Regions from separate parts of the Xenorhabdus aichiensis genome, predicted to be linked through region 1. Evidence: predicted binding sites of a transcription regulator. Region 1 holds the regulator's gene; each other region holds the start of a gene.
What was found. The regulator CRP, encoded in region 1, controls carbon source genes, mostly activating them, when cyclic AMP is high. The targets are predictions, from matches to a motif close to ATGTGANNNNNNTCACAT.
Positions count from the first base shown of each region.

Region 2: a site for CRP is predicted at 2,299-2,316, ahead of cdd (cytidine deaminase). Genes of this name have one in related genera too.
Region 3: a site for CRP is predicted at 2,067-2,084, ahead of rbsD (D-ribose pyranase). Genes of this name have one in related genera too.
Region 4: a site for CRP is predicted at 2,295-2,312, ahead of serA (phosphoglycerate dehydrogenase). Genes of this name have one in related genera too.

Region 1 covers NZ_JAQRFO010000008.1:45,812-50,149, forward strand. Annotated here, with positions in the region: gene ppiA (peptidylprolyl isomerase A) at 1-378, shown strand, start outside; gene PSI22_RS05650 (aminodeoxychorismate synthase component II) at 689-1,264, shown strand; gene crp (cAMP-activated global transcriptional regulator CRP) at 1,554-2,186, opposite strand; gene PSI22_RS05660 (phosphoribulokinase) at 2,760-3,629, opposite strand; gene PSI22_RS05665 (YheU family protein) at 3,731-3,949, opposite strand; gene PSI22_RS05670 (LysE family translocator) at 4,121-4,338, shown strand, end outside.
Region 2 covers NZ_JAQRFO010000003.1:129,495-133,832, reverse strand. Annotated here, with positions in the region: gene metG (methionine--tRNA ligase) at 1-902, shown strand, start outside; gene PSI22_RS02775 (CidA/LrgA family protein) at 1,046-1,489, shown strand; gene PSI22_RS02770 (CidB/LrgB family autolysis modulator) at 1,492-2,187, shown strand; gene cdd (cytidine deaminase) at 2,372-3,256, shown strand; gene PSI22_RS02760 (NAD-dependent malic enzyme) at 3,527-4,338, shown strand, end outside.
Region 3 covers NZ_JAQRFO010000002.1:186,284-190,621, forward strand. Annotated here, with positions in the region: gene viaA (ATPase RavA stimulator ViaA) at 1-385, opposite strand, end outside; gene ravA (ATPase RavA) at 390-1,892, opposite strand; gene rbsD (D-ribose pyranase) at 2,176-2,595, shown strand; gene rbsA (ribose ABC transporter ATP-binding protein RbsA) at 2,603-4,108, shown strand; gene rbsC (ribose ABC transporter permease) at 4,127-4,338, shown strand, end outside.
Region 4 covers NZ_JAQRFO010000039.1:13,703-18,040, forward strand. Annotated here, with positions in the region: gene PSI22_RS15670 (oxidative stress defense protein) at 1-503, shown strand, start outside; gene PSI22_RS15675 (LysR family transcriptional regulator ArgP) at 500-1,405, opposite strand; gene rpiA (ribose-5-phosphate isomerase RpiA) at 1,570-2,229, shown strand; gene serA (phosphoglycerate dehydrogenase) at 2,505-3,746, shown strand; gene PSI22_RS15690 (5-formyltetrahydrofolate cyclo-ligase) at 3,818-4,338, opposite strand, start outside.

The DNA.
Region 1 (4,338 bases):
AACAACACCATTTTTCACCGCATCATTCCCGGGTTTATGGTTCAGGGGGGTGGCTTCACAAAAGACATGAAGCAGAAGGTGACCAAAGCGCCAATCAAAAATGAAGCAGATAATGGTTTGCGTAATCTGCGTGGCACAATAGCGATGGCACGTACCGCAGATAAAGACAGTGCCACCAGCCAGTTCTTCATTAATGTCACCGATAACGCCTTCCTTGACCACGGTCAGCGTGATTTTGGTTATGCTGTCTTTGGTAAAGTCGTAAAAGGTATGGATGTGGTTGATAAAATGTCTCAGGTCAAAACAGAAAATGTTGGCCCTTATCAAAATGTCCCCGTGAAACCGATTGTGATCCTTTCTGCCAAAGTTGCACCTTAATTCAATAGGAAAACGGGTTTTCCTGCCTGAAACCTAGGAAGTAAGACGGTATTTGTATTGTGCCATTCGCTTTTTGAGTGCCGTCTTCCCCTTTCACCTGCGTTATCTTTTCACGTCAAGCTCTCATCATGGGTGAATGCTGCTGTTTGCTGGTAAGCTATCCTACTATTTTAAAAATACGTCTGTGGTATGATGAGCGTCCCGCTGCTGTTGATGCTGCTTTACCTGATTTTATCGAAATACAGAATGCACAATGCCCGCTAGGGTAGGGCAATATATAAAACTATAAAAATCAGTAGGATATACTCCTATGCTATTAATAATAGATAACTACGATTCTTTTACATTCAATTTATATCAATATTTTTGCGAGTTAGGGACAAATGTTTTAGTTAAGCGTAATGATGAATTACAGCTTGAAGATATCGAGAAGTTGGCGCCCACACATTTAGTGATTTCGCCGGGGCCTTGTACGCCAAATGAAGCAGGGATTTCACTAGAGGCCATTTCGCATTTTGCCGGCAAGTTGCCAATCCTCGGTGTGTGCCTCGGGCATCAGGCTATTGGGCAGGCTTTTGGTGCGAGTGTGGTCAAAGCCCGCGAGGTGATGCACGGAAAAAACAGCTTGATCCACCATAATCAACAAGGAGTATTCAAAGGATTGAACCGTCCACTGACTGTTACCCGTTATCATTCTCTGGTGATTGCTGCTGAAACCCTGCCAGCGTCGTTTGAAGTGACCGCATGGAGTCAGCATAACGGTAATGTAGATGAAATTATGGGAATACGTCACCGTACTTTGCCATTGGAAGGTGTGCAATTTCACCCTGAAAGCATTCTCAGTGAACAGGGACATGATTTGTTGAATAATTTTCTCAGATATTAACCAGATACTATCGCATTTTCCTCACCGGCTGTTTTTTTATTTGCCCTTATGTGATTTTTTATTCATATTTGGTGACTATTATTTCACTGTGATATGGCAAATATAAAAATAAGGTGAGGGAAATCACGTCTGCGCCAGCGGAATATCAGGGCAAGGCCAGTGAAGTGTTACAGAAAGCGGCGGAACGGGGCTTGATGCTGCCATTGCACAGATAAGACAAAGGAAGCAACAAAAAAGCCAGTGCAGGATAAGGGTTGCGCTGGCTCAGTTTCAAGAGCAATTTCAGGAACTAGCGGGTTCCATATACTACAATGGTTTTGCCATGAGCAGAGATCAGGTTTTGATCTTCTAACATCTTCAGAATGCGGCCAACTGTTTCGCGGGAACACCCGACAATCTGGCCAATTTCCTGACGTGTAATTTTTATTTGCATACCATCAGGATGGGTCATTGCATCAGGCTGTTTGGCCAGATTCATTAACGTCTTGGCAATACGGCCTGTGACATCCAGAAATGCTAGGTTACCGACTTTTTCTGAAGTTGTTTGTAAGCGTTTTGCCATCTGAGAGGATAGACGCATCAGAATATCAGGGTTGACCTGAATGAGTTGGCGAAATTTCTTGTAGGAAATTTCAGCGACTTCACAGGCACTTTTAGCTCGTACCCATGCAGTACGCAGCTTTCCTTCTTCAAACAATCCAAGCTCACCAATGAAATCTCCCTGATTTAAATAAGAGAGAATCATTTCTTTGCCTTCTTCATCTTTTATTAGAACAGCAACTGAACCTTTAACAATATAGTAAAGCGTTTCTGCTTTCTCGCCTTGATGAATAAGCGTGCTCTTGGATGGATATTTGTGAATATGGCAGTGTGACAAAAACCATTCAAGAGTAGGGTCTGTTTGTGGCTTGCCGAGAACCATTCGCTTTATCCTCTGTTGTTATTTCCGCCTTGATGACGTGAGGAACAGTTTTTCCTCACCCGGCTGGCTTTATAAAGTCAATAGCTTAACATATTAACTTGCTGAAAAACTGACAAGCGGGAATTTTATATAGATTATAATCATACCAAAATACGGGTGTCTTAATCTTAACCTATATATCTTGCCAGCTTCGCTTGTAACTTCGCTTGTAACTTCGTTTGTAACACAGGAAAACGTTTCTGTCTCCCCCTGTATCGCTTCAGCCCGCCAGATTAACAGAAATCTATTTGGAGCGTCGTCTTTATTGCTCTACGACTTATAGGAAATCGAGTAATGCCAATATTTCCAAAGGGAAAAGGAGAAAAAACATAAAGACGGGAACGGCTGAATGACTTTTTTATCGTGTAAGAGGCTGCGGGTACTTTGGTAAATATTGTACTGCTTTTACGCGTTTTACCTTACTGAATTTTCTCTTTATAATCTGTTTTTATTGTTACTGAAATGCTTATTTGCGTAAAACAGGCAACGTTATTTTTTGTTACCTGTTTAATTAAAAAATAAATTGCGTTTAAATCAAGAAATTTTTTTGCCTTCCAGTAATTGCTGAACCCACGGAGCCATAATTAACTCCATGGCCAGCCCCACTTTTCCGCCGGGAACGACAATGGTATTTATACTGGAAATAAATGACCCCTGAAGCATTGACAATAAATAAGGGAAATCAATTTGTTTCAGGCCACGGAAACGAATCACGATAAAACTTTCATCCAGAGATGGAATAGCCTTGGCGGAGAAGGGGTTAGAGGTATCAACTGTGGGAACGCGCTGGAAATTGATATGAGTACGGGAAAACTGTGGCGTAATATAGCGGATATAATCATCCATCGAACGCACCACGGAATCCATGACCGCCTCTCTTGAATGGCCACGTTCGCTGGTATCACGGATAAGTTTCTGTATCCACTCAAGGTTGACGATGGGGACGACACCAATCAGCAAATCAACATAGCTGGCGACATTATACTGTGGAGTAACAACGCCGCCATGCAACCCTTCATAAAACAGAATATCGGTGTTTGATGGCAGTGATTCCCACGGAGTGAATGTACCCGGTACTTGATTGTAAGGCACCGCTTCATCATAGGTGTGGAGATATCTCCGGCAGCGGCCAGTGCCTGTTTCACCATAGTTACAAAATGTCTTTTCCAACATGCTGAAATCATTGGCTTCTGGCCCAAAATAGCTGACATGCCTGCCTTGCTCTTTCGCCTTACGGATCTCGGCATCCATTTCAGGACGGGTGTAACGGTGGAAACTATCCCCTTCGATGAGTGCGGCAGTAACTTCAAGTTGTTGGAAAATCTTGCGGAACGCCACACTGGTCGTTGTTGTTCCGGCTCCGCTAGAACCCGTTATGGCAATGACAGGGTGTTTGGCAGACATAAGAACAGACTCCTTATCAATAAAAGTTGGGACTATCTTTCTCGTAATCAGCAATACAGAGCAAAATAAGGCAAACGGAACAGCCTGATAAGAAGAAGGCGCTAAGGGCGAAACATCTCTTTGGGCATGATATTGACGGTCTCATGCAGTTCAGACCAAACCAGCAGGACTTCTCCCCGTTCAAGCTGACGTTTTACATCCTGTACTTTTTGCTCCAGCGTTTTCTCATCTTCACCGTAATCGGTGCCTTCCCGCAAGACAAAACTTTCGATCAGGTCGAGTAGGGTTTCGGGTGCCAGTTGTTGCCACGGGATCATCATTGTGGTTGCTCCTGAGTGTGTAAATGGGGATTACCGGCCTCGCTCAGGGGGGAAACATTCTCACTCATAAGGGATTAATTTTCATGATTAGTCATCTTGTGTAGTGAATAACATACTGCTATTTTCGTCGAAAGGAAATGTTAACAATTTGGGTAAGAGGAACAACCCCCCATGACCGCAAGCCTGATATTCTCACTAAGCGCCTTCTTATTGATCTCTGCGATTACACCTGGCCCGAATAATATGCTGTTGACTTCATCGGGTGCCAATTTTGGTTTCCGTCGCTCGTTACCGCTTTGGCTGGGTATCCTTCTTGGCATACAGACAATCCTGCTGCTGTCTGCCTTTGGTGTGGGAGCAGTGCTGCTGCTGTATCCGGCGATGCACAC
Region 2 (4,338 bases), on a different contig from region 1:
ATTTCGTTCAGCGCGTTAACAGCGATATCGTGAACAAAGTGGTTAACCTTGCTTCACGTAACGCAGGTTTCATCAATAAACGTTTTGCGGGCAAACTGGCCGATCAACTTGCTGATCCTGCGCTGTACCAGCAATTTGTTGATGCGGCTGAAGGTATTGCGGAAGACTTCACCCACCGTGAATTCAGTAAGGCCATCCGTGAAATCATGGCATTAGCCGATTTGGCAAACCGCTACGTTGACGAACAGGCACCGTGGGTTGTTGCCAAGCAAGAAGGTCGGGATGCCGATCTGCAAGCCATCTGCTCAATGGGTATCAACCTGTTCCGCGTTCTGATGACTTACCTGAAGCCCGTTCTTCCAAGCCTGACTGACCGTACAGAAGCGTTCTTGAATACCGAACTGACTTGGGATGGCATCCGGCAACCATTGCTTAACCATGAAGTTTCACCATTTAAAGCACTGTTTAACCGTATCGAGATGGCAAAAGTTGACGCTATGGTGGCTGACTCCAAAGAAAGCATCAAGCCACAAAAAACCCTGACAGGCCCACTGGCCGATGATCCCATTCAGGACACCATCGCATTTGATGATTTTGCCAAGGTTGACCTGCGTATCGCACTGATCAAGCAAGCTGATTTTGTCGAAAGTTCAGATAAGCTGCTGAAACTGACCCTTGATCTTGGTGGTGAAACGCGTCAAGTCTTCTCCGGTATCCGTTCAGCCTATCCAGATCCAAAAGCGCTGGAGAACCGTCTGACAGTGATGGTAGCCAACCTCGCACCACGTAAGATGCGTTTTGGCATTTCTGAAGGCATGGTAATGGCGGCTGGCCCTGGTGGAAAAGAGATTTTCCTGTTAAGTCCAGACAGCGGTGCACAGCCGGGAATGCAGGTTAAATAACCATCAGATGCCTTGTGAAATTAAGGTATAATGATAAACAACAAAGCGGGCTCAAAAAAGAGTCCGCTTTTTAATGTGACGTATGGCACATTTACAGAGTTAGTCGTATGATAAAACCCTCGTTATATTGAGGAATTATGTTTATGTCTTTCCGAAACATGCTGGTGATAGGCTGGCAATACCTGCGTGCATTCGTGCTGCTCTATTTGTGCCTCATCGCGGGGAATATCATTTCAGCACTACTTCCCTTCTCTCTCCCCGGTAGCATTATTGGCTTACTTCTTCTGTTTTGTTTACTTGCATTCCAGCTTATTCCTGCATATTGGGTGAAACCGGGCTGTAGCCTGTTGATGAAAAACATGACATTGCTGTTTTTGCCCATCGGGGTGGGTGTTATGGATTATTACCCGCAACTTAGCCAGCAAATGTTCCCGATTGTTCTCTCCTGTATCGTCAGTACAATTATTGTCATGATTGTCGTTGCTTACAGTTCCCATTATGTCCATCGCGAACGCATCATTATCGGCGCTCAACGAAAAGAACCCGATCTCAGCTCCCCGCCATCACAACAATCGGACAAAAGATAAAAATGTTAAGCCATATCTGGTGGTCACTACCATTAACACTGCTCGTATTTTATTGCGCCAAAAAATTATCACGGCAACTCAAACTTCCCATCTTTAATCCATTGTTGCTATCGATGGCCGTTATCATTCCTTTGTTACTGATGACTCACACCCCCTATGAGCACTATTTTTCCGGTAGCAGGATCTTAAACGACTTACTGCAACCCGCCGTTGTCGCATTGGCCTTCCCTCTTTATGAGCAGCTCCATCAAATCCGTGCTCAATGGAAATCCATTATTAGCATCTGTTTTATCGGTAGTATTGTCGCGATGGTGACAGGTACAGCTATCGCGTTATGGGCGGGAGCCAGCCCTGAGATCGCTGCCTCTGTGCTGCCCAAATCCGTCACAACACCAATTGCCATGGCCGTTGCGGATTCCGTTGGCGGAATTCCTGCTATCAGTGCAGCTTGCGTAATTACTGTCGGTATTTTGGGCGCGATCTTTGGTCATAACCTGTTCAATCTTCTAGAAATAAAAACGTCGGCTTCAAGAGGATTGGCCATGGGAACGGCATCCCACGCTGTGGGTACGGCACGCTGCGCCGAACTCGATCATATTGAAGGTGCATACAGTTCTTTGGCGCTGATGACCTGCGGCATTATCACCTCATTAATGGCACCTTTTTTATTTCCTGTACTGCTTCATCTATTTGGCTAGTGTCTGGCTAGTTAGCAACTCGTGATCAAACGGTGAAAAAATTCATAAAAATAGTAAAAATTTGATATAAGTTACTAAAATAATGTATCTATTACGCTCATTTCACTGAATATATGGTGTTTATCACATTACAAACCTGAGCAGACATCCTAGAATGACCTCCAATTAATTTGGAGATCATTCTATGCAAGCTCGTTTTCACGCTATTTGGTCAGAAATTACCCCTAAACTGCAAGAAGCCCTGTTACCCTATATCGGCAATGACGATTTTCCAGCGATGCTGACCGCAAAGCAGGTTGAGTCAATCAGGCAAATCTGCGGTTTTGATGATCATGCGCTGGCACTTGCTCTATTACCACTTGCAGCGGCCTGTGCCATTACACCTATCTCGCATTTTTACGTCGGGGCAATCGCACGGGGAGAAAGTGGCAACCTCTATTTTGGTGCCAATATGGAATTTGCTGGAGTCCCCTTGCAGCAAACCGTTCATGCCGAGCAATCAGCCATCACCCATGCTTGGCTGCGCGGTGAAAAAAAGCTGGTTTCTATCACCGTCAATTATTCGCCTTGTGGACATTGCCGCCAGTTCATGAATGAATTAAACAGTGGAACACAATTGGAAGTCTGTTTGCCCAACCGCCCACGATTGACACTGGCTGACTACCTGCCGGAAGCCTTCGGCCCACACGATTTGCTGGACGCACCATTACTGCTGGATACCGTCAATCACGGCTACCAATTGGATACCTGCGACGAATTAGTGCTGGCAGCACTAGATGCGGCGAACCAAAGCCATGCTCCTTACAGCCAATCCCATGCTGGTATCGCGCTGCTGGATGAACAAGATCAGGTTTATACCGGCCGCTATGCGGAAAATGCCGCATTTAACCCAAGCCTACCACCTTTACAGGCAGCCCTGATCTTAATGAATATGTCTGGTGGCAATTGTCAGTCCATCAAACGGGCAATATTAGTGGAAGGAAAAAATAGCCATCTATCCCAATCAAACGCAACCGAATCCACATTAACTTCCCTCGGTTGCACCAAAATAGAATGCCATAGATTTTGACTGCCCATCTCAAAAAAACGACAATTCAGCAAAAAATTCGGGCAAACATGAAATAAAGATAACTTAACAAAATGGCAAAATTCCCCTCTGGATCGCTCGGAGGGGGTAAAATCGAAAAAACTCATAACATTTAATTAGCTAATTCTGTAAGTTATCTCTCATTTTTGCTCATGACAAACATAATTAAGTAACATTTACTGTACTTATTTTTTTTATCTTCTTAGGATCTATAGCTGATTTTGTTATTGATTAGTCCAAAGAGTAAGTATCATGGAACTGGAACACGAAAGTAAACGTCCTCTTTATATTCCCTACGCTGGCCCTATCTTGTTGGAATTTCCTCTTCTGAATAAAGGCAGTGCCTTTACTGAAGAAGAACGCAGCAATTTCAACTTACATGGTTTATTACCTCAGATAGTTGAAACGATAGAAGAACAAGCCGAGCGTGCCTACCGTCAATTTTGCGATTTTAAAAGTGACGGTGACAAACACATTTATTTAAGAAATATTCAGGACACCAACGAAACCCTGTTCTATCGGCTTCTTGATGCCCATCTCAGCGAAATGATGCCTATCATCTATACCCCTACGGTGGGTGAAGCATGTGAACACTTCTCTGATATTTATCGCCGCGCCCGTGGGCTGTTTATTTCCTATCCAAACAAAGCGTCTATCGATGACATGCTGCAAAATGCCACCAAGCAGAATGTAAAAGTCATCGTTGTTACCGATGGTGAACGTATCCTTGGTCTGGGAGATCAGGGCATTGGCGGCATGGGTATACCTATCGGTAAACTTTCGCTGTATACCTCTTGTGGTGGGATCAGCCCGGCTTACACCCTGCCAGTTGTACTGGATGTTGGTACAAACAACCCGCAGCGCCTGAATGACCCACTGTATATGGGCTGGCGTCACCCACGCATTACGGGCAAAGAATATGATGAATTTGTCGATGAATTTATCCAGGCTGTGAAACGCCGCTGGCCAAACGTGCTGCTGCAATTTGAAGATTTTGCCCAAACCAACGCCATGCCGCTGTTGACACGCTATCGTCATGATCTTTGCTGTTTCAATGATGATAT
Region 3 (4,338 bases), on a different contig from region 1:
TAAACAGGATTTGTCCTGCGTGGGTGTGTTCAGATAACGCTTCTCGCAATGTGTGGGCGTTATGGGTAAAAGGAGATTTGATCTGTTCAAGCTTCTCGGCGAGATCAGGGAGTTGTTGATAAAATTCTGTCGTATTAGCCGTTAGTAATTGCTGGTATAACTGAAATTCTTCAGCTAGAGAGGCTGGAATGAGTGTATCTTTTATTCTTTGTTGTAGTGCTTGTTGCCATGCAGGTACATCTTTCAATAATGCGCGCTTGAACCTAGGAAATTTTTCAAAAAAAATGGCCAATTGAGGGGCACTTAACAGTGCTAAAATGATCTCCTCGATCAGTTCACCTTCATTGATCGAGAGTAAAAGATCGAGCGTTGCCAGAGTTAACATGTCACTACCCCATTTTTGATCTCAATTGTTTCAGTTTTTCGATCAATTGCAGAAAGCTTTGTTCAATGTTGGCAATCCAATGTTCTTCGATAAATAAACAAGGTTGATGCTGACCGAACAATTGGCGCTGATGCTGGATGGCATCACTAATAGATATAAGCTTTTCATTCCACTCGTTATTTGTTTTTTCTGTTGTTAGTTGCTTTGCTTCCGCTTGGCAGAGAATGGCACTGTTATGGCTAATATCCAGCACTTCCAGTTGATGTTTTTCGTTGATCTCGGCCGAAATTTTCAGTGGAAAACCAATGCCATTTAAGCAAGCGAGCAATTCTCCACTGCTATTTTTGAGTACGTTTTCCAGTACTTTCCTATCTATTTCAATGAAATTAACTTCAATATCATGCAGATGTAATGCGGGATACAGAAATAGCGTCAGTTTTTCATCATTGATAGTCTTGGGAAGTGAGTAGTGGGTCTTGCGGCCGAAAAGTGATGAGTTCGTGGTTAACTGTAAGGGATGAAGGTGAGTTTCATCTCGGCTGGTTTGTATCCATTGTTGGTATACTCCATCCATTTTCTGTAGCAGGAAACGCTGTTGATAGGCTTGTTCTGTCAGCAAATCATGAAGGAATTGCGGCAGAAGCTTTAAGGCATTCAGGTCGTGCCACAGGCAGTCTTTCAATAGCACTAAATCTAGCGGAGATATGGCATTTTTCCCACTGAAGAATGCACTAGCCTGCAATAAGCGGATGGCTTTTTTCCAGCGGCGATCTGAAACGTAAGAGAGATTTTCAGAGGCATTCAGTTGCTGGCGTAGCTGATAAATCAGCTCGAAAATGTAGTCTGGCAGGGAGACGTGTTCAATCTTACACTGCCATTGATGAAATTCCTCATCTGTAATTTGGAAATGGGTAGGTACAGGATTGTCATTCCCATTGTTTCGATCAGTCAGTAAGGCACGAAAATTTTTCTTTTCCTGAATGTTGTTTAGCCAGATTCGGATCAACATACGATCGTAGAGGGCTTCCAGGCTGCTATCAGAATCGGGCAGCTCATTGGATGCCGTGACCAATAACCGCATCGGCAGGTTTTCTTCTTGGTTGCCATTTCTAAATTTTTTTTCATTGATTGCGGTCAGCAGGGTATTCAAAATAGCGGGGCCTGCTTTCCAGATTTCATCCAGAAAAACAACTTCCGCTTCTGGCAAATAGCCTTCTGTCAGGCGCTGGTAACGGCCTTCATCTTTGAGTGCTTGAATGGAGAGTGGGCCGAAGATCTCTTCTGGTGTGGAAAAGCGTGTCATCAAATACTCAAAAGCGTGAGCATTTTGAAACGCAAATTTTAGCCGGCGTGCTATCAGGCTTTTCGCGATCCCCGGTGGCCCTAGGAGAAAAACACTCTCTCCACATAAGGCGGCCAGAAGACAGAGACGAATGGCTTGTCGCCTTTCATATAATCCACTTTCTAGATGCTGACTTAACTGGGATATTTTCTCGACCAATTGCATATTATGTACACCATGGTTCGAATAGTTACCTTCATTTATTTATAGATAAAATTCAATCTATGCAAAGATTTTGGTGATTATTTATTGATCCCCAGTAGTGTGTTTGAAAAATCGATTCAGTATAACTTATTCAATAAGTTAGGTTTTTTTATTTATTGCCCTATTTATTAAACGTTTTAATCATGATCACATTTTCATATCAAGCATGTTGTCTTTGGTATAGGGCTTTATATGATGACGGTTTAGCGAAACGTTTCGCTTTCGCTAAGGAGTTAATAAAAAAATGAAAAAAGGCGTTTTATTGCATTCTGATATTTCTGCCGTTATTTCTCGTTTGGGGCACACTGATCAGATCACGATCAGTGATGCGGGGTTACCTATCCCGTTGTCCACCCAGCGAATTGATTTAGCGTTAACCCAGGGAATACCCGATTTGATGTCTGTGTTTGACGTGGTTGTGCAGGAAGTGCAGGTTGAAGCGGCCATTCTGGCTACGGAGATGATTGATCACAACCCTCAGATACATGAACAAATCATCAAGCGCATTGCTGAACTCGAAACAAAACAGGGAAATGCAATCGCGATAGAGTATGTGAGTCATAACATTCTGAAAGAGAAGACAGAAAAGAGCAAAGCGATTATCCGTACCGGAGAATGTTCTCCTTATGCCAATATCCTCCTTTGTTCTGGCGTAACTTTCTGAGGGTATTATGGAGCCATTGCTGGAGTTAAAGGAGATTGATAAGGCTTTCCCTGGGGTAAAGGCGTTGTCGGGTGCAGTCCTTCGCGTTTATCCCGGGAAAGTTATGGCGTTGGTCGGCGAAAATGGTGCCGGTAAGTCCACGATGATGAAAGTCTTGACCGGCATCTATACCAAAGATGCCGGTTCAATCCATTATCTTGGGAAAAATGTGGTTTTCTCCGGCCCTAAATCGTCCCAAGAGGCTGGGATCGGCATTATTCATCAAGAGTTAAATCTTATCCCCCAACTGACGATCGCAGAAAATGTTTTTCTTGGGCGTGAGTTCGTCAATAAACTGGGTATCATCAATTGGCAAAAAATGTATGAAGAGGCCGATAATCTGCTGAAGCGTTTGAATATCCGTTATAGCAGCCGTCGACTAGTTTCTGAATTGTCCATCGGCGATCAGCAAATGGTGGAAATTGCCAAGGTGCTGAGTTTCCAATCCAAAGTCATCATAATGGATGAGCCAACGGATGCCTTGACCGATACCGAAACTGAATCGCTATTTCATGTCATACGGGAGCTGAAAGCTCAAGGCTGTGGCATTGTCTACATTTCCCACCGTCTGAAAGAAATCTTTGAAATTTGTGATGACGTGACGGTATTTCGTGATGGGCAGTTTATTGGCGAACAGCCGGTTGCTGCTCTACAAGAAGATACGTTGATCGAAATGATGGTGGGACGCAAGCTGGAAGATCAATACCCGCGTCTGGATCTGCCGCGTGGGGAAAAACGACTGGAGATTGAAAACCTATCTGGATCAGGGATCAAAAATGTCAGTTTTTCTCTGTTCGGTGGCGAGATTCTGGGAATATCCGGTTTAATGGGAGCTGGTCGTACTGAATTGATGAAGGTGATCTACGGAGCATTGCCGAAAACCGAAGGCAGGATCCTGCTGGATGGAAAACCCCTGACTATTCGCAATCCACAGGATGGGCTGGCTAACGGCATTGTCTATATTTCGGAAGACCGTAAGCGTGATGGCTTGGTGTTGGGAATGTCGGTCAAAGAAAATATGTCCCTCACAGCGTTACGTTATTTCAGTCAAAAACCCTATCGTTTGAATCATTCCGCAGAACAAAAAGCCGTAACTGACTTCATCAAATTATTCAATATCAAAACTCCCTCAATGGAACAATCGATTGGCTTGCTTTCTGGCGGTAACCAGCAAAAAGTGGCGATTGCCCGTGGTCTGATGACTCGCCCGAAGGTATTGATTCTGGATGAGCCAACCCGAGGAGTGGATGTCGGTGCGAAGAAAGAGATCTATCAGTTGATCAATCAGTTCAAAAAAGAAGGTTTGAGCATCATTTTGGTCTCGTCTGAGATGCCGGAAGTCATGGGAATGAGTGATCGTATTCTGGTGATGCATGAAGGTGGCATAAGTGGTGAGTTCAGTGCGGATAACGCCTCTCAGGAAGCGCTGATGGCCGCTGCTGTCGGCAAACAATACGGTGCAGTTGAAAGATAATGATCAAGGATAAGAGATATGAATTCTAACACAGCACCAACCTCCAGACGTTGGCTCACGAAAGCCTGGTTGATGGAGCAGAAATCACTGATTGCACTATTGATTCTGATTGTTGTTGTTTCCTTCCTCAGCCCCAATTTTTTCACACTGAATAACCTGTTTAATATCCTCCAGCAAACTTCTGTCAACGCTATCATGGCGGTGGGAATGACGTTGGTGATCCTGACTTC
Region 4 (4,338 bases), on a different contig from region 1:
TGAAAACCAATGGTATTGACAAGAAAGAGATTAATGCGGCCAATTTACGCACTCAGCCCGAATATCAATACGAACAAAAGACGGGTAAATCAACTATTACGGGTTATAGTGCATCACGTTCAGTTGAAGTCAAAGTTCGTCAGTTGGATCAACTGAGTACATTATTGGATGGTGCATTGAAAGCAGGATTGAATGAAATCAGTTCAGTGCAGTTTAGTGTCGATAATCCACAGCGTTATCGTGATGAAGCGAGACAGAAAGCCATTGAAAATGCGATTCAGCAGGCGACTGCACTGGCAAAAGGCTTCAACAGCAAGTTAGGCCCTGTGTATAGCGTCACTTATCGTTCCCCTGAAGCCGTGCCTTTTCCAATGAGCCGCATGAAATACAGGTCAGCGCTTATGGCCGCAGCTCCCGCTGAGGATTCAGCCAGTGAAACTTATGAACCACAAAGCATCGAATTCTCTGATCAGGTTGAAGCGGTTTTTGAATTGCAACGCTAACTAATTTCATCTTCCTGACGTAACATCTGGCGCCCTAGTTTCAGTAGGGTGTCAGTGACTTTTCTCATCGCGCCACTTTCTGGAGCAAAACGGTGCCAATAAAGCATACGGCGCTGACATAGCCCTGGGGTTAAATCAATTAATTCGCCGGCTTTCAGCTCTTTGTCGATTTGCAGGTGTGGGATCATGCAGCATGTCGAGCCTTGTTTTGCTAATTGAACGAATGCTTCAGAGGAATTCACAATATGGCAGGGAACACTGCCCGGTGATAAATCAAAATGCTGCTGTAAAAATGCCTGATGCATATCATCCAAATGGTCGAATGCAACCGCAGGGGCTTTTAGTAAAGCTGAACGAGTGACGCCATTCGGAAAGAATCGTTCAGCGAATTTAGGCGATGCCACAAACAGATAATCGAGGGCACCTAATTTATCCACCAGGCAGCTTGGCAGTGGCTGTGATTGAATACTGATAGCCCCGACGACTTCTCCGCGCCGCAAACTTTCTTGAGTACGGGTCTCATCTTCTACCTGAATATTGAGTCGGATAGGGACATCGGATAAAACAGGATGGAGAGCTGGCAAGAGCCACGTTGCCAAACTGTCGGCATTGACTGCAAGTGAGAGCAGTAACGGGATATCGTTACCATTTTCATCGCCGAGCCATTGTGCTTCCAGCAATTCTACCTGATGTAATAGTGCGAGCAGTTTTTGTCCTTGTTCTGTAGGGTGGGGGGGAACGGTGCGTACTAATAAGGGCTGCCCAAACATATTCTCCAATTGCTTGATACGTTGGGATACCGCTGACTGGGTGATACAGAGTTTTTGCGCCGCACGCTCGAAACCGCGTTCTCGGATCACTGTATCCAACGCTTGTAGGGATCGGTAATCAGGACGTTTCATTGAAAATCAGATTCTCCATTCTTGCTCGGTTTTCTGTGCCATAGGGTTCTATATTTTTTTGTGCTGCACAGCACTATGCCATATTTTTTCGCCGGGTGAGGCAAAATATTGTTTATACTGGTGGCCGCATTTTTCCTTGTAACCGATTATAGGCTGTGATTGATATGACGCAGGACGAACTGAAAAAAGCAGTAGGTTGGGCAGCACTGGAATACGTCAAGCCTGGCACAATCGTAGGTGTTGGTACAGGTTCAACGGCATCGCATTTCATTGATGCATTAGGGACAATCAAAAATCAAATCGAAGGCGCAGTGTCCAGCTCGGAAGCATCGACTGAAAAGTTAAAAAGTCTGGGCATTCCCGTTTTTGACTGTAATGAAGTTGATAGCTTGGATATTTATGTTGATGGTGCTGACGAAATCAATGGCCATATGCATATGATCAAGGGAGGCGGCGCAGCATTGACGCGAGAAAAAATTATTGCCGCTGTTGCAAAGAAATTTATTTGTATCATCGATGAATCAAAACAAGTCGATGTGCTGGGTAAATTCCCGCTGCCGGTTGAGGTTATCCCAATGGCGCGCTCTTATGTTGCTCGTGAACTGGTGAAATTAGGTGGAACCCCAGTTTATCGCCAGAATGTGGTCACGGATAATGGCAATGTTATTCTGGATGTTCATAATCTTGTTATTCTTGATCCCGTTGCGTTGGAAAATAAAATAAATGGCATCACTGGCGTGGTGACGGTCGGCCTATTTGCCAATCGTGGTGCTGATGTGGTGCTGGTTGGGACAGCAGATGGCGTTAAAACGATCGCAGAATAATCGTCTATTGGGGCAGAATAATCTGCCCTTAAAATATTTCCATGTTTTTTTAAAAAATGGAAATTTAGTGAGATATATCACATCCTAGCCTAAAAATTCCTCAAAGTTCTGTTTTTAGGCTGTAACAAGTCATATTACTACGTATAACAACTCTTTTACTTCGATTTACCCTGTTGCGTGAGCAAACGATTGTATTGCCGTTGCTGTTTTTTTTGTTATTTTGGTGGAATTCATTATGGATATTCTGAAAATTAAGACAACGATAGGGCGGGCAAATGGTCAAGGTATCTTTAGAAAAGGATAAGATTAAATTTTTGCTACTGGAAGGCGTTCATCAGAGCACAGTTGATAACCTGCGGGCGGCGGGATACAGCAATATTGAATATCACAAAGGGGCGTTGGAACCTAAAGAATTGAAAGAAGCGATTCGTGATGCTCGCTTTGTGGGTATCCGTTCTCGTACTCAATTGACTGAAGAAATTTTTGAAGCGGCTGAAAAGTTGGTTGCTGTGGGATGTTTCTGCATCGGCACCAATCAGGTTGACCTGAAAGCGGCTGAAAAACGTGGTATTCCTGTATTTAACGCACCATTCTCCAATACACGTTCCGTGGCGGAGATGGTATTGGGTGAGTTACTGTTGCTATTACGTCGTATTCCTGTTGCAAATGCGAAAGCACACAGAGGAATATGGGATAAACAGGCCAAAGGCTGTTATGAAGCGCGAGGTAAGAAGCTCGGCATTATTGGTTACGGCCATATCGGTACACAGCTTGGCATTTTGGCTGAAAATATCGGCATGAATGTTCATTTCTATGATATTGAAAATAAACTGCCGTTAGGAAATGCACAACAAGTACATCATCTGTCTGAACTGCTGAATATGAGCGATGTTGTCAGCTTGCATGTACCTGAAACAGGCTCAACAAAAAACATGATCGGTGTGGAAGAGCTGGAGCTGATGAAGCCGGGTGCAATCCTGATTAATGCCTCACGTGGCATGGTAGTGGATATTCCTGCACTCCATGACGCGCTAGAGAGCGAGCACCTTTCCGGTGCGGCACTTGATGTGTTTCCGAGTGAACCTGCAACGAACAATGAGCCTTTCATCTCGCCTCTGAGCAAATTTGATAATGTACTGCTGACTCCGCATATTGGTGGATCAACACAAGAAGCCCAAGAGAATATTGGTTACGAAGTCGCGGGTAAACTGGTCAAATATTCTGACAATGGTTCTACGCTGTCAGCGGTCAACTTCCCTGAAGTTTCACTGCCTGTTCATGCCAAAGATACTCACCGACTACTGCATATCCATGAGAACCGTCCTGGCATTTTGACTAGCATCAACCAAGTTTTCACCGATCAGGAAATCAATATTGAGGCACAATACCTGCGTACCAACGGAGATATTGGCTATGTGGTCATTGATATCACGACGCAAAATTCGGCTCAGGCTGAAATGGTTCTGCAAAACCTGAAAGCTCTGCCTGGCACGATCCGCTCTCGTCTGCTTTACTGATTGCCTGGGCGAATACTATGAAAAATGGGGCTATCGTAGAAACAATAGCCCCTGAAAAGGATAAACTGTCATTACCAGCGCCATATTTTTTCAGGCGTAATGATTTCTGGCAGAGGAATATCCCAACTGGCACTTGGCAAGGAATTAACTAATTGGAAATCGTGCGCCAACCCAATCGGATAAAAATTTTGCTGTTGCCATTTGGCGAGCGTTCTGTCGTAGAAACCGCCTCCCATCCCCAAACGTTGCCCTGTGCTATCAAAAGCCACCAGTGGAATAAACATCACATCAAGCTCAGAGACGGGCAAAACCTGCCGGACATCTAATGGTGGTTCTTCTATGTTAAAACGATTGCAGTTGAGGGAAGTCTCAGCATGGTAATGCAGGAACAGCAGATGATGCTGATTGAATGGGTGCAATACGGGCAGATAAACTTGTTTATTTTGTTGCCAAAGCTGCTGAATCAGCGGTCGGGTGTCTAATTCACCATCAAAGGCGAGATACAGGGCAATTTTGTTTGCCTGCTGGATCTTGGGGTGAGACATGGCATTTTGAGCGACTTGCTGGGCAAATCGCGATTGCTGTTCTGGGG